One region of the Shewanella sp. GD04112 genome, then DNA from elsewhere that is predicted to be linked to it. Evidence: predicted binding sites of a transcription regulator. Region 1 holds the regulator's gene; the other holds the start of a gene.
What was found. The regulator FliA, encoded in region 1, starts transcription of late flagellar genes. The targets are predictions, from matches to a motif close to CTAAAGNTNNNNNNNNNNNNGCCGATA.
Positions count from the first base shown of each region.

Region 2: the regulator FliA is predicted to act here: its motif matches at 2,805-2,831, upstream of N7386_RS11470 (VC2046/SO_2500 family protein).

Region 1 is NZ_JAOEAL010000001.1:1,517,071-1,525,123, forward strand. Features, by position in the region: gene flhA (flagellar biosynthesis protein FlhA) at 1-1,948, shown strand, start outside; gene flhF (flagellar biosynthesis protein FlhF) at 1,960-3,336, shown strand; gene N7386_RS06780 (MinD/ParA family protein) at 3,341-4,222, shown strand; gene N7386_RS06785 (RNA polymerase sigma factor FliA) at 4,215-4,928, shown strand; gene cheY (chemotaxis response regulator CheY) at 4,976-5,359, shown strand; gene N7386_RS06795 (protein phosphatase CheZ) at 5,373-6,110, shown strand; gene N7386_RS06800 (chemotaxis protein CheA) at 6,126-8,053, shown strand, end outside.
Region 2 is NZ_JAOEAL010000001.1:2,575,097-2,583,149, forward strand. Features, by position in the region: gene N7386_RS11460 (EAL domain-containing protein) at 1-1,535, opposite strand, end outside; gene N7386_RS11465 (DUF406 family protein) at 1,724-2,011, opposite strand; gene N7386_RS11470 (VC2046/SO_2500 family protein) at 2,282-2,770, opposite strand; tRNA gene N7386_RS11475 (tRNA-Tyr) at 2,896-2,980, shown strand; tRNA gene N7386_RS11480 (tRNA-Tyr) at 3,020-3,104, shown strand; tRNA gene N7386_RS11485 (tRNA-Tyr) at 3,235-3,319, shown strand; gene queE (7-carboxy-7-deazaguanine synthase QueE) at 3,498-4,166, opposite strand; gene queC (7-cyano-7-deazaguanine synthase QueC) at 4,355-5,074, shown strand; gene rrtA (rhombosortase) at 5,071-5,688, shown strand; gene uvrB (excinuclease ABC subunit UvrB) at 5,829-7,850, opposite strand.

The sequences.
Region 1 (8,053 bases):
TGCCTTGGCTTTGATTGTTCTTCTTGTCGCGATTTATACCGACAGACCCTTAGACTTTGCTGCTTTTCCAACTGTTTTATTAGTCGCGACATTGCTGCGACTCGCGCTTAACGTGGCATCGACCCGTGTGGTATTACTCGAAGGTCACAATGGTGGTGACGCCGCCGGTAAGGTGATTGAGGCCTTCGGCTCCGTGGTGATTGGCGGTAACTATGCCGTGGGCCTAGTTGTATTTATCATCTTGATTATTATCAACTTTGCCGTTGTAACTAAAGGTGCTGGCCGTATTGCCGAGGTGAGTGCTCGCTTTACCTTAGATGCGATGCCGGGCAAGCAAATGGCCATCGATGCCGACTTGAACGCAGGTATTATTAATCAAGATCAAGCCAGAACCAGACGCGCCGAGGTGACCCGCGAAGCGGACTTCTATGGCGCAATGGACGGTGCATCTAAGTTTGTGAAGGGTGATGCGATTGCCGGTATCATGATCTTAGTTATCAACATTCTCGGTGGGTTTATTATCGGGATTGTGCAGCACGGTTTGACATTCTCCCAAGCCGTTGAAATTTATACCCTGTTAACCATTGGTGACGGTCTCGTCGCGCAAATTCCTGGTCTATTACTGTCAATCGCTGCGGCGTTGATGGTGACCCGTCAAAATGAATCTGGCGATATGGGCCAGATGCTGATCAGTCAGATGTTTGACAGTCACAAGTCGCTCAGTATTGCGGCTGGCGTACTCTTTGTCATGGGGATTGTGCCTGGCATGCCACATATGGCGTTTTTAAGCTTTGCCGTGATCACAGCTGGAGCCGCTTACTTTATCTTCAAACGTAATGAAGCCAAACGTACTAAAGCCCTTGAGCAAGTCAAAACGGGCCCAACGGAAAGAGCCGAAAGAGAACCTAAAGAACTTAGCTGGGACGATGTACACCATGTTGACACTATTGGTCTGGAAGTAGGTTACCGTTTGATCCCATTAGTCGATAAGGGACAAGGTGGGGAATTACTGAGCCGGATCAAAGGGGTACGTAAAAAACTTTCTCAAGAGCTGGGCTTCTTGGTGCCTGCGGTACATATTCGTGACAACCTCGATTTATCACCCAATGCCTACCGCATCTCGTTAATGGGCGTGGTGGTTGGAGAGGCGGATATTCGCCATGACTGCGAACTTGCCATCAACCCTGGCCAAGTTTATGGCAAGCTCGATGGTATCGAAACACGTGATCCAGCCTTTGGTCTCGAAGCCGTGTGGATTGCCCCTGAGCTGCGTGAACATGCACAAACCTTAGGTTATACCGTGGTGGATGCCGCGACAGTGGTGGCAACCCATATTAGCCAAATATTGACGAATAATGCGGCGAAACTCTTAGGCTACGAAGAAGTGCAACAACTGATGGATATGCTTGCTAAGCATTCGCCTAAGCTGGTGGATGGCTTTATTCCTGATGTGATGCCGCTCGGAAATGTCGTAAAAGTGATGCAAAACCTATTAAATGAAGGAGTTTCTGTCAGAGACTTGCGTACCATAGTGCAAACTTTGTTAGAATACGGCACTAAGAGTAACGATACTGAAGTGTTAACGGCGGCAGTGCGTATCGCATTGAAGCGCATGATAGTTCAAGAGATCTCGGGTCCTGAACTTGAAATACCTGTCATAACTTTGGCGCCAGAGTTGGAACAGATGTTGCATCAGTCAATGCAAGCAACCGGTGGCGATGGCCCAAATATCGAACCAGGTCTTGCAGAGCGTATGCAGCAATCCTTAGCGGATGCCGCTCAAAAGCAAGAAATGGTTGGTCAGCCCGCTATTTTGCTAACGTCAGGTATGTTACGTGCGACACTGTCTCGCTTTGTTAAATATACTATTCCTAATCTCAGAGTGATTTCTTACCAAGAAATCCCCGATGAAAAGCAAATACGCATAGTGTCTGCCGTCGGCCAGTAGAGGACGCATAAGTGAAGATTAAACGTTTTTTTGCCAAAGACATGCGTGCTGCACTGGCCCAAGTGAAGGACACGCTCGGCTCCGATGCCGTGATTATGTCGAATAAAAAGGTAAATGGCGGCATTGAGATTGTGGCCGCCGTTGACTATGACGAGCCCAAAGCGAAGGCGCCTGCCGCTGCACCGACTTTTATGGATGTGAGTGATGACTTAGTGTCGCTCGGTGCTAAAGCGCCGATTCGCGCTGAAACTAAGTTAAAACCCTCGGCGCCAGCAGACTCTCTCCAAGCATTGCTCGAGAAGCAACAAAGCCGTTTAAACCAACAGCTCACCCATCAACAGCAAGACGCCGAATTGCCTGCGTGGGCACAAGGTCTACAAGCTCCAGCCGCGCCAAAAGCTGAGCGCCGAGATATGGGACAGGCTTTCGATAAGAAGCCGCAGGTTTCACAGAAGCAAAATGCGGATATTGAAGCGATGCGTGATGAGTTAGCATCCTTACGCAATTTGCTTACTCATCAAGTGTCTGCGCTGATGACTGAACACAAAAAACGTATCGACCCTGTGGGTGCGATGCTGGAGTCAAAGTTACTGGAAGCGGAGTTTTCGCCTGCTGTTGCGAACAAGTTAGCGGCGCTTAGTCAACACTATACCCCGGCAGAATTAGTTCGTGCCTTGCCACAAAGTCTAGCTAATATGCTTGATAATCAAGGCGATGATATCGTTAAGCAAGGTGGCGTTGTAGCGCTGGTTGGCCCAACGGGTGTAGGCAAAACCACTTCTTTAGCCAAATTAGCGGCTCGTTTCGCCGCCCATCATGGTGCGGATCAAGTCGCCTTGATCACGACAGATCATTATCGTATTGGCGCCTATGAGCAATTGGCCACCTATGGCAAAATTATGGGATGCCCAGTTAAGCAAGCCCATGATCTTGCTGAGCTAGAGCAAATACTGTATCAGTTCAGAAATCGCAAGCTAGTATTGATAGATACCGCAGGAATGGGCCAACGAGATATGCGGCTTTACCAGCAACTTGATAATTTAACTGCAAATAGCAGAATACCTATCCGCAGTTATCTGGTACTGTCTGCCACAGGACAGCGCCGTGTGCTACAGGATGCTGTAAATCACTTTAAACGCATTCCATTATCTGGTGTTGTACTCACCAAACTCGATGAGTCCGTGTCGTTAGCGGGTGCATTAAGTGTGTTGATCCAAAGTGGGTTGCCATTAAGTTATGTTACGGATGGGCAGCGAGTGCCCGAAGATATGAAAGTTGCCGATACTTTATTGCTCGCAGAGCAGGCGTTAGCGGCCTTAGAAAACACTGAACAACAATCGTTACCAGACACAGCGTGGTCAGATAATATGACCTGTGCATTTGAGTAGAGTTATGACCCTGGATCAAGCAAGTGGTTTACGTATGATGAATCAACCCTATAACGAAAAAGTGAAAGTAATCGCGGTTACGGGTGGTAAAGGTGGCGTGGGTAAAACCAGCGTGTCTATCAATACCGCAGTAGCATTAGCCGAAAAGGGCAAGCGTGTCTTAGTGCTTGATGCCGACCTAGGCTTAGCAAACGTCGATGTCATGTTAGGGATCCGTGCTGAACGTAACCTTTCCCATGTACTCTCTGGCGATGCTGAGCTGGATGATATTATCGTCCGTGGTCCTAAGGGCATAGGCATTGTCCCTGCGACCTCAGGAACTCAAGGCATGGTAGAGTTGAGCCCTGCGCAACATGCGGGCTTAATTCGTGCTTTTAGTGAGATGCGCACCCAGTTTGATATCCTCATCGTGGATACTGCCGCGGGGATTTCTGACATGGTACTCAGTTTCTCCCGTGCGTCACAGGATGTGTTGGTGGTTGTTTGTGACGAGCCAACTTCTATCACTGACGCCTATGCGTTAATCAAAATTCTCAGCCGCGAACACGGCGTTTTCCGCTTTAAAATTGTTGCTAATATGGTGCGCAGTTTGCGCGAAGGTATGGAATTGTTTGCTAAACTCAGTAAAGTGACCGACAGATTCTTGGACGTGGCACTCGAACTGGTTGCGACCATTCCGTTTGATGAAAACCTTCGCAAATCAGTGCGTAAACAAAAGTTAGTGGTTGAGGCTTATCCTAAGTCTCCAGCTGCGATTGCGTACCATGGCCTAGCGAATAAAATCATGAGCTGGCCAGTACCACAGCAACCTGGTGGGCATTTGGAGTTTTTCGTTGAGCGTTTAGTTCAGCGACCAGATTTTCAAGAGGAAAAAACGAGTGAATAAAGCCGCAGCGTATACTTGTTTAGACAGTAAAACGTCAATCGTTGAACAGTATGCACCGTTGGTTAAAAGAATTGCACATCACTTGCTCGCCAGATTACCTGCCTCAGTGCAGCTCGATGACTTGCTTCAAGCGGGGATGATGGGGTTATTAGAAGCATCATCCAAGTTTGATGGTGGCAAAGGTGCAAAGTTTGAAACCTTCGCCGGCATACGGATCCGTGGCGCCATGTTGGATGAGATCCGTCGTGGCGACTGGGTTCCCCGTTCTGTTCATCGTAATAATCGTCGAGTTGCTCAAGCCATTGATGAGTTAGAGCAAGTGTTGGGTCGTGATGCACGCGACACAGAAATTGCAGAAAAACTTGATATGACGCTCGATGAGTACCATCATATTCTTAACGATGTTTCTGTTGGTAAAATCATAGGGATAGAAGACTTAGGCGTATCGCAGGATATACTCACTTCGAGCGATAATGTCAGTGATGGTACATATGAAGCGTTAGCAGAAACCCAGTTTCATTCAGCACTAGTTGAGGCGATAAAATTATTGCCCGAAAGAGATGCGCTAGTGCTATCGTTATACTACGATGAAGCATTGAATTTAAAAGAAATTGGCGCCATTCTTGAGGTAAGTGAATCGCGAGTTAGCCAGATATTAAGTCAGGCAATGTTGCGGCTCAAAGGCAAACTCAAGCATTGGACATAAGTATAATTATTTATTGAGCACAGAATGTCGGCTCACCGGAGGAAACCTTGGACAAGAATATGAAGATTCTCATCGTTGATGACTTTTCGACAATGAGACGTATCATCAAGAACTTGTTGCGAGACTTGGGCTTTAACAATACCCAAGAAGCAGACGACGGCTCAACTGCGCTGCCTATGTTACAAAAGGGCGACTTTGATTTTGTCGTGACAGACTGGAACATGCCAGGTATGCAGGGTATTGATTTGCTGAAGGCTATTCGGGCTGACGATTCCCTTAAGCATTTACCCGTATTAATGGTTACCGCTGAAGCAAAACGTGAACAAATTATTGCTGCCGCACAAGCCGGTGTTAACGGCTATGTGGTTAAACCTTTTACCGCAGCAACACTTAAAGAGAAGTTAGATAAAATATTCGAACGACTCGCTTAAGCAGGGATGAGCTATGAAGTCACAAACATCAGGGCTCATTACGCTCGAGAAGGCTCAGCGTTTAGTTGAACTATTAAGCGCAAATGAACAAGCTCAAGCAGATGATTTATTTAGGGAACTCGCGGCTCCACTTCAACGGGAGCTCTTTGATGAAGTTGGTAAACTGACAAGGCAACTTCACAGCGCATTAATGGATTTCCAAGTTGATAATCGTTTGGTTGAACTTGCGAATACCGAAATTCCCGATGCTAAGGAACGGCTAAGTTATGTCATTGACATGACCGAGCAAGCAGCGAATAAAACCATGGATGCGGTAGAAGAGTGCTTGCCGCTCGCTAATGCATTAACGGCGAATATTCAACAAGTGATGCCTTCTTGGGACAAATTGATGCGCCGTGAAATCGCTCTGAGCGATTTTAAAGCGCTTTGCCACAATGTGCAGCATTTGATGTCACGTAGCGAATTGGATTCCAATCGCTTACGCGAATTGCTCAACCAGATTTTGATGGCGCAGGATTTTCAGGACCTGACTGGACAAATGATCCGGCGGGTGATCGATCTAGTGATGGAAGTTGAAAGTAATCTGGTGTCTATGCTGACAGTATTTGGTGAGCAACCCGTGATTGAGAGTCAGATTACTCAGAAAAATAATATTGAAGCTGAAGGACCGATAATGAATGCCGAGCTTCGTCAAGACGTCGTTACCGGTCAAGATGAAGTCGATGATCTGCTGTCGAGTCTGGGTTTCTAACTGGGAGTCAATTTGATGGCCTTTGATGTAGATGAAGAGATACTCCAGGACTTTTTAATTGAAGCGGGCGAAATTCTTGAGTTGCTGCAAGAGCAGCTGGTCGCGCTTGAAAACAATCCTGATGATACTAACTTGCTAAATGCCATTTTCAGGGGGTTTCATACTGTAAAGGGCGGTGCGGGTTTCCTTAGTCTCACTCCCATGGTGGATGTCTGTCACGAAGCAGAAAACACCTTCGATTTATTACGCACTGGCAAGCGCAGTGTCTCCGCAGAGTTAATGGACATCATTCTTCAGGCTGTCGATGCGATTAACACTATGTTTGCTCAAACCCAACAAGGCGAGCAACAAGACCCAGCAGATCCTGCATTATTGGCTAAATTGAAAATGCTCAGCTCCGGTGAGCCGCTTCCTTCCGAGTCAGGTCAAAGTAGTGCCGAAGTTGAACCATTGCCAGAACCTGAGCCCGAACCTGTCATAGAAACAGTGGTTGAAGTTGCCGCCGTTGAAGAAATGCCGATTGAGAAATCAGAGCTTTCAGATTCCAGTATCGATGAAATCGATGAAGCGGAGTTTGAAGCATTACTCGATGCGTTGCACGGCGCCGGAAAAGGCCCAGGAATTTCTGCTCCACAAGCCGATGCTGCCCCTGCGGTGCAAAATAAGCCTCAAGCGACATCCGCAAGCGCTAGCGATGATATTACCGATGACGAGTTTGAAGCGCTGCTCGATGAGCTGCACGGTTCTGGTAAGTTTAAAGGTAAAGTGGAAGAGCCTGCCAAGCCAAAAGCTGAAGCAGTTGCCGCGGCCCCCAAACCTGCCGCTCCAGCGGTTGATTCGGACGAAATCACTGAAGATGAGTTCGAGCGTCTCCTCGATGAGTTACACGGTAAAGGCGGTGCACCTGCAAAAGTGACTGCGAAAGCCGAATCTGCTCCAGCTAAAGCCGAGCCCGCTAAAGCGCCTCCAAGTGCCGTCGCGTCTTCTACGCCAGCCGCTCCTAAAGCCAGTGTTGCTGCACCAGCAACCCCTCCTGCGGTAAAAGCCAAAACTGATGTCGCGGTTGCTGAAAAAGCCCCTGCTAAAGCAGCGGCAGCAGCCTCTGCTAACGTACCTCAGGGCGAGACAACTGTTCGCGTCGATACCGCGAGACTCGACCAAATCATGAACATGGTCGGTGAGTTAGTGTTAGTGCGTAACCGCTTATTGAGCTTAGGTATTAGTCGTGATGACGAGGAAATGTCTAAGGCGCTAGCGAATTTAGACTTGGTTACAGCAGATTTGCAGGGCGCGGTGATGAAAACGCGCATGCAACCCATCAAGAAAGTTTTTGGTCGTTTCCCTCGGGTTGTACGCGATTTAGCCCGTACTCTGAATAAAGAAATTGATTTAGTTCTCGTGGGTGAAGAGACCGATCTCGATAAAAACTTAGTTGAGGCGCTCGCTGATCCGTTAGTGCACTTAGTGCGAAACTCGGTAGATCACGGTATTGAGATGCCCAATGACCGTGAGGCCAGCGGCAAACCAAGAACAGGTACCATCACTCTGTCTGCAAGCCAAGAGGGTGACCATATCCTGCTAAAAATCGAAGACGATGGCGCAGGTATGGATCCTGAAAAGTTAAAGCAAATTGCCATCAAGCGTGGGGTACTCGATGAGGATACCGCGGCGCGGATGACCGACAGCGAAGCTTATAACCTGATTTTTGCGCCTGGCTTCTCGACTAAGGTGGAGATTTCAGATATTTCCGGCCGTGGTGTTGGGATGGACGTGGTGAAAACCCGTATTACCCAACTTAACGGAACCGTTCATATCGACTCGATGAAAGGCAAGGGCACCATACTTGAAATTAAAGTACCGCTGACCTTGGCGATTATGCCGACCTTAATGGTGGACGTTGCCAAGCAGGTGTTTGCGTTGCCTTTATCCAGTGTGAATGAGAT
Region 2 (8,053 bases), 1.1 Mb from region 1:
TTTTTCGGGTGATGCCAACGGATCAAGGCTTCGGCACCGATATAGGTTTTCTGCTCCAGATCCCGTAAGGGCTGATAATAGAGTTCGAATTGACGGCCGCGAATGGCGCTATGCAAATCACGCTCGATTTGCGCATCTTCCTTAAAGGCGCTGAGCAAGGTGCTGTTAAACACTTGAATAGCTGTACCCTTTTTCTTCTTCGCGTATTGCACCGCAATATCGGCGCAGGTCAGCGGCGCGAACAGATTGGCCACCGAGGCGATATCGACAACCGCTAGTGCAGGTTTAGGTTCGATTTGCTCACGACCGATTAAAATCGGCATGGCTAAATGCTGATATAGACGGGTACTGAAATAATCCAGATCGTAAACCGCGTTATCATCGGTGAGCAACACGGCAAACTCGTCGCTACCGACGCGGGCAATTTCGGTTGCCTTATTAATTTCAGAAAAATGTTTTAAGCGCCGGCCAATTTCAATCAGCAAGCTGTCGCCATTTTCGTGACCATAGGTATCGTTGAAACGCTTAAAGGCGACTAAATCGACCAACAGCAATAATCCATTGGTGGTGCGCTCCAATACGCGATTGAAGTGACTACGATTATTCAGCCCAGTGAGGCTACAACGCCAGGCTAAACGCTCAAGCTCCGCCTTATAGTTGTGCTCATCTGTGCTTTCTTCGCCGGAGACTAAGGCGTAATGATTGCCGCGATCGGTGATAAATTGGCTGACCACATACTTGAGCCAGTAGCGACTGCCATCGGCTCGATTAAATTGCACTTCGCCTTTAGCCTGCTCGCCTCTGAAAATTTTAGCCAAGGTCTGCTCGGCTAATTCACTGTGCTGCTTAAAGAAACTTAACTCGCGTAAATTAGTGCCTATGCTTTTTTCACGCGCTAAGCCAGTGATCTCCTCGTGGGCTTGATTCACGTATTCCACTTTTTCGGTGTGCAGGTTAATCAGCATGCTCATTTGACGAGACTGCTCGGTGGCACAGCGAAACAGGCTTAAGCGCTCTTCTTTATCATAGGTATGTTTGGTGGCCAGCGTGAGGGCCAGTTGATCGGCCATTTGGCAGGCAAGGTGAATTTCGCTGTCGTGCCAATGGTGAGTCAGTTGCGCTCGCTCAAGGCAAAGCACGCCTTCGAGATGGCCATTAATGCGAATGCCAATCTCGAGACTAGATAAAATTTGCCGAGGGATAAAATAGTTATCGACTAACTCAGTCAAGCGCGGATCGATAAGCGTATTACTCGCATCGATATGGCGATGATTTTTGAGTTCATCTAAATAGCGTGGCAGCGTCTGCAACTGCGAAGGACGATGAGTGTCTTGTAGGGCCATAGCGCCAAATTGCGCTACCAGGGATTGGCTCGATTGATCGGCGGAAAAAATCCATACCGACACCAGAGAAACGGCTAAATTTTGGCAAAGTAGCTCAGTGGCTAACTCTGCGGTCTTAGTAAAATCACCCTGCTGTTTAGCCGTGGAATGCACTAAAGACTCTAATAAATGCTGATGCTGACGTCGCTTCACTCTGATCCCTACAAAACTTCGTGTTGGGTAAAACGGTACTGCTGCGACTAACACACTAAAGAAGCGTGTTAATAGAGCCTATTTATCTTTATTTTTGTTGATGCAGATTACACTATCTACATTTAAAACAGCAACATCGGCCACACTTTATTACAAATTAACGCTAACGGACTTCACGGTCGCTTGCATCATAGGCCATTCTCTAATTGGAAAATCATTTTCTCGACACTCACATCGAAGACCAGCTTGAGGGTAACACCCGCTTCATCCTGCACAATATTCCCTTGGGTTTGGCTAAAACGCGCTTGAGCCCGCTCCAACATCTTAGTCGCTTCGACCTCAGCCTCTGCACACGCGAAGGATAACTCCAGCACTGTATCCTGCTCATCAATCACAGCGCCAATATCCACAAAACTGCCGCAATCGGTGCAAGTGTCGTTCACGGTAGCCGCTTGTCCTGCAATGATACCTTTCATCTGTTTTTCCTCTCTAATCGCTGTAAGGGTGATGCATCAACTTAAACCAGCATCATTAACGCCTTATTATAGGTAACAGTGGCGGCAGAGACTCAGCTTTAGCTCACGCTTATTATTGTGCATCGACACAGTTGACGGCTATTTGGCCAACAAGTTCCTTTAATCCCTAGCATTGCTTTAAAAGACAGAATCTTGCTTAACAGCCCGATAGCGACTTGGAGGCAAGACGACTTGGAGGCAAGACGACTTGGAGGCAAGACGACATACAGGCTAGGCGCTGGCCAATAACGGCACTAAGTTACGTTGAATCGCCAGTTGATCGGCAAAATGCATGACGTCCATTTTCGGGGAGGGTAACTGGCCACGTTGGCGCAGACGTGTGGTGAGATCGCAATTGCTTAAGGCTTCGGCCATTGCGATAGGCTCACCACCGCGGATCACTAATGCCTCTGGGCGCAATGCCTGTTGCAGTTGAAACGCCCTCGCCCCTTGCTCAGCAAAAACAGCACTATTGTCGGTAACCTTGTTATCCGTCGATAAATCCGCCACAAGCGCTTGCTTGGGGGGTAACTCGAACTGACGTTGTAATTTTTCTGCATTATCGAGTTCTTTTTGCCATTGAAACTGCGCCATGTCTCTCGCGTCTGCAGACAATAGCGACAGCAACAGGGCGAACTCTCCTCGCCTGTTGTGTTCGATTGCCGCATTTAAGCGGGAGCCAATTTGGGCTTCGTTGATTAAAGGAACATCGATCTGCATAAAAAAACATCATTAAAACAACTCGTTGTTAGTTAATCGACCAGTTGAACCAGAACTTTAGGAAAATTTTCATATTTAGACTTTACATGCCAAACGTTTCTGACTACTATGGCGGCCGCAATTGAGGAGGGGTTCCCGAGTGGCCAAAGGGATCAGACTGTAAATCTGACGGCTCCGCCTTCGAAGGTTCGAATCCTTCTCCCTCCACCATTTGCACTAACAATTAGCGATGCTATAAAAGATACTCGTGGAGGGGTTCCCGAGTGGCCAAAGGGATCAGACTGTAAATCTGACGGCTCCGCCTTCGAAGGTTCGAATCCTTCTCCCTCCACCACTTTTATCTTATGTGGTTCGTCAATCGTTAGTCTGTTGTACACTTGCTTTACCCTTAAATCCGGCCAAGATTTAAGATAACTTTTAAATCAGACTCGATGAGTCAGACTTAAAAGTTGAAGAAAATATGTGGAGGGGTTCCCGAGTGGCCAAAGGGATCAGACTGTAAATCTGACGGCTCCGCCTTCGAAGGTTCGAATCCTTCTCCCTCCACCACTTCTTTCTCATCCCACTCTTTATGCCGCTTTATTTCCCAGTTTTTTTCTAGCACTCCAGCTTATCCAAAATTATTTTTATCGCTTACTTAAAACAATTGTCTTTAATCCATAGATTTTGCTGATAAAAAACGCCCCATTCGGAGCGTTAGAGAAGAGTACATAGCGCTAAGTGGCGATTAATCGATATTCAAGTACTTATGGGTCTGAATCGATAAACGCCAGTTGCGGGCAATACACACCTTCATGGCTAATTCCGTCGCCCTTGGTTTTTGGCTGATCGGTTGCAGACAAATCGTTTTCGCTGACACATCAATCCCTTTGAGTAACTCATCGAGTTCGTCGATATGATTTTCGGTCGCTATCGGGTGCTTAATCTCGTTGGCGCGGATCAAGGCCTGCGCTAACACCTGATAACCACCCTTCATATTGATCTTGGGCGAAACAGTTACCCAGGTATCAGCATCGCACTTCACCTCAAAGGTGCCACTGGTCTCGATTTGAGTGGCAAAACCGGCTGCATGAAGCGTGTGAGTTAATTCATTCAGATCGTACATACAAGGCTCACCACCTGTGATCACCACATGGCGCGCCGTGTATCCCTTAGCGTTAAACGCCTCAATAAGACTCTGCGCCGTATGATTCGCCCAGCGCCCCACGGAGCCATCGACGGTGATCACTTGTTCGGGTGACACCTTATTTTCCTCAAGCAGATCCCAAGTCTGTTTCGTATCACACCAAGCACATCCCACAGGGCAACCCTGTAAACGTACAAAAATGGCGGGCACTCCGGTAAAGACACCTTCACCTTGAATGGTTTCAAAGACTTCGTTGACTGGGTAATTCATGCTAGCGTTCCGTTTTTCTGGGGCGGCATTTATAGAGGATTTTAGCTGCAGCTGCAAGTTTTTACCGCCTCAGCCATTGTGATACCAAGTGCCGCATCCCCGGCGCCACGCGCCAGCAAAGAGTTTGCAAGCCCTAGCGCCTGAGTTACACTTACGCCCTATTTTATGTGTCAATTTAAGTGGATCCTATGTCAGCAGCATCAGTTTCAAAGGTGGTAGTGGTTTTCAGTGGCGGACAAGACTCAACGACTTGTCTTATTCAAGCCTTAACTCAGTTTGATGAAGTCCACGGGATCACCTTCGATTATGGTCAGCGTCACCGTGAAGAAATTGAAGTTGCTAAATTCCTCGCCAAGCGCTTAAAGATCACTAGCCATAAAGTGATGGATGTAAGCTTACTCAATGAGTTAGCGATTTCTGCCCTCACCCGAGATGCGATCCCCGTATCCCACGAATTAATGGAAAATGGCTTACCCAACACCTTTGTGCCCGGCCGCAATATCCTGTTTTTGACTTTGGCGGGGATCTACGCCTATCAATTAGGGGCCGAGGCGATTATTACCGGTGTCTGCGAAACCGATTTTTCCGGTTATCCCGACTGTCGCCACGACTTTGTGCGCGCGATGGAATCGGCACTGATGCAAGGCATGGATAAAAAGCTTGAGATCATCACGCCATTAATGTGGCTCAACAAAGCCCAAACCTGGGCGCTGGCCGATAAATATCAGCAGCTCGATTTGGTTCGCCACCATACCCTGACCTGTTATAACGGCATTGTCGGCGATGGTTGCGGTGATTGCCCAGCCTGCCATCTTCGCAAACGGGGCTTAGAGGATTACCTGCAAAATAAAGCAGAGGTGATGGCCTCGCTGGACAAGGCAACTGAAACGGGTAAACCGCAGGCGTGAGACTGGTAACGTTAAAAAAACTCGGCCCCTATTGGCTGGCGCTTATCGTCAGTCTGCTCTGTGCGCTCTTGTATGTTGCGGGACTTTTTACCCCGAGCATAGATAACCTGCTCGCCTATCGCCGCAGCGCCATCAGTGACGGCCAGTGGTGGCGTCTACTCACAGGCAATCTGCTGCATACCAATCATTGGCACCTGCTGATGAATCTCGCGGGATTATGGGTAGTGTTGTTTTTGCACCACTTTCATTACCGACTTAACGGATTAACCGCGCTGTTTGTCCTGCTTTGTCTGTTTGAAGGCATTGGCCTATATCTGGGTTATCCGCAACTCTTAGGCTATGTGGGGCTGAGTGGCATGTTACACGGGCTATTCACCTTTGGTGCAGTGCAGGATATTCGCCGCAAAATGCGCTCGGGTTATCTGCTGTTGCTCGGCGTGATAGTTAAAGTCGGCCATGAACAATTTTATGGTGCCAGTGATGATGTGACCGCAATGATTGGTGCACGCGTGGCCACTGAGGCGCATTTAGTCGGCCTGATCTGCGGCTTAGTCTGCGCGCTTATGGTGTTTGTGTACCAACGAAGCAGATTAGCCAAGGAAACGTCGCGCTAATACCTACTATTTTGATTAATTCATACAATAAAAAGCCGCCTCACATTGTTGTGTTGGCGGCTTTTTATTAAGTAGTTAACTTGGTATCTGCTTGATTAACATCGCAGTCCTACGTCTAACAAGCTAAGACTCTGATTTAGTTAGGCGGTGATCAGCAACTCCCGTAAACGTTTCACCTCATCACGCAGGGCCGCTGCCTGTTCAAACTCCAAGTTACGCGCATGTTCATGCATTTGCTTCTCGAGCTTGTCGATATCATGGCTCAGCTGCGCCGCATCGGCTTGATAACGTTTGGCTTTAGGTTCAGCCACTTTACCCAGTGACGCTTGGCGATAACCCTTTTCAGTGTCTCTGCCATCATCCACATCCATCACATCGGTAATACGCTTGACCACGCCTTTTGGCACTATGCCATGCTCAAGGTTGTAGGCATGCTGCTTCTCACGACGACGCTCGGTTTCACCCATCGCCTTGGCCATCGATTGGGTGATCCTATCCGCATAGAGGATAACCTTGCCATTGACGTTACGTGCGGCGCGACCTATGGTCTGAATAAGCGAGCGCTCCGAACGTAAAAAGCCTTCCTTATCGGCATCAAGAATACAGACTAAGGAAACTTCGGGCATGTCTAAACCTTCACGCAGCAAGTTGATGCCGACCAGCACATCAAACTTACCGAGGCGCAGATCGCGAATGATCTCCACCCGCTCCACGGTATCGATGTCCGAGTGCAAATAACGCACTTTGACACCGTGTTCATCGAGGTATTCGGTTAAATCCTCGGACATACGTTTAGTTAAGGTGGTGACAAGTACCCGCTCATTAACGGCAACGCGCTTGGCCACCTCGGAGAGTAAATCGTCCACTTGAATGCTGACCGGGCGCACTTCCAACTCGGGATCGAGCAAACCCGTTGGCCGAACCACTTGCTCAACAATCTCACCGCCACTCTTATCCAGCTCGTAAGGGTTTGGTGTTGCCGACACATAAATGGTCTGCGGCATCAGTTGCTCAAACTCTTCAAACTTCAGCGGCCGGTTATCGAGCGCCGAAGGCAAACGGAAGCCATATTCCACAAGCGTGGTTTTACGGGAGCGGTCCCCCTTATACATGGCGCCAATTTGCGGCACAGTGACGTGGGACTCGTCGATAATCAACAAACCATCGGCGGGTAAATAATCGAGCAAGGTTGGCGGTCCCTCACCCGGTGCACGACCCGACAAGTAGCGTGAGTAGTTTTCAATACCGGAGCAATAACCCAGTTCGACCATCATCTCGATATCGTATTGCACCCGCTCGTGGATCCGCTGCGCTTCAATCAACTTATTGTTGTCGAGTAAATACTGCTTGCGCTCACGTAGCTCTTCTTTAATTGACTCGGTCGCTTCGAGGATTTTTTCCCGCGGCGTCACATAGTGGGTTTTCGGATACACAGTGGTGCGCGCAATGCGCTTAACTATCTGCCCCGTTAACGGGTCAAACTCGCTTAAACGTTCAATTTCATCGTCAAACAGCTCTACCCGAATACCGTAGCGATCCGAGTCGGCGGGGAAAATATCGATGACTTCTCCACGGGCGCGGAAGGTACCGCGCTGCAACTCGAGATCGTTGCGAGTATATTGCAGTTCACTCAAGCGCTTAAGAATATCCCGCTGTCCCATGGTATCGCCCTGGCGTAGGTGTAAGAGCATCTTCATGTAGGAATCGGGATCGCCAAGACCGTAAATTGCCGATACAGAGGCAATCAAGACCACATCCTTACGCTCCAGCAGCGCTTTCGTGGCCGAGAGACGCATTTGCTCGATATGGGCGTTCACCGACGCATCCTTTTCAATAAAGGTGTTCGATGCGGGTACGTAGGCTTCTGGCTGGTAATAGTCGTAATAAGAGACGAAGTACTCCACCGCATTATTGGGGAAAAACTCTTTCATCTCGCCATAAAGCTGCGCCGCCAGTGTCTTGTTTGGCGCCATAATAATCGTCGGGCGCCCAAGCTGGGCTATCACATTGGCGATGGTGAACGTCTTACCCGAGCCCGTCACCCCCAAAAGGGTTTGACAAGCTAGGCCAGATTCGAGGCCATCGACCAACTTGGCGATGGCCGTGGGCTGATCCCCTGCGGGGGCGAATTGGGATTCAAGCTGAAAAACAGATTCTGACACGCGAACATATCCTTGTGGTTAGTCGACTCATTCTAATCAAGTCGTCCATTAAGCTCCAGCAGTTATCCTTCTTAAACCATGAGTACAGATTTGCACTAGCTCAAGTAAATGACAGTTTGATGGACAGAAAGTGAAACTTTTTGACCACGAGGTTTTAATGCTCAAATTGGCGATAAAACGCCCTAAAACTCAGGAGAAATGCC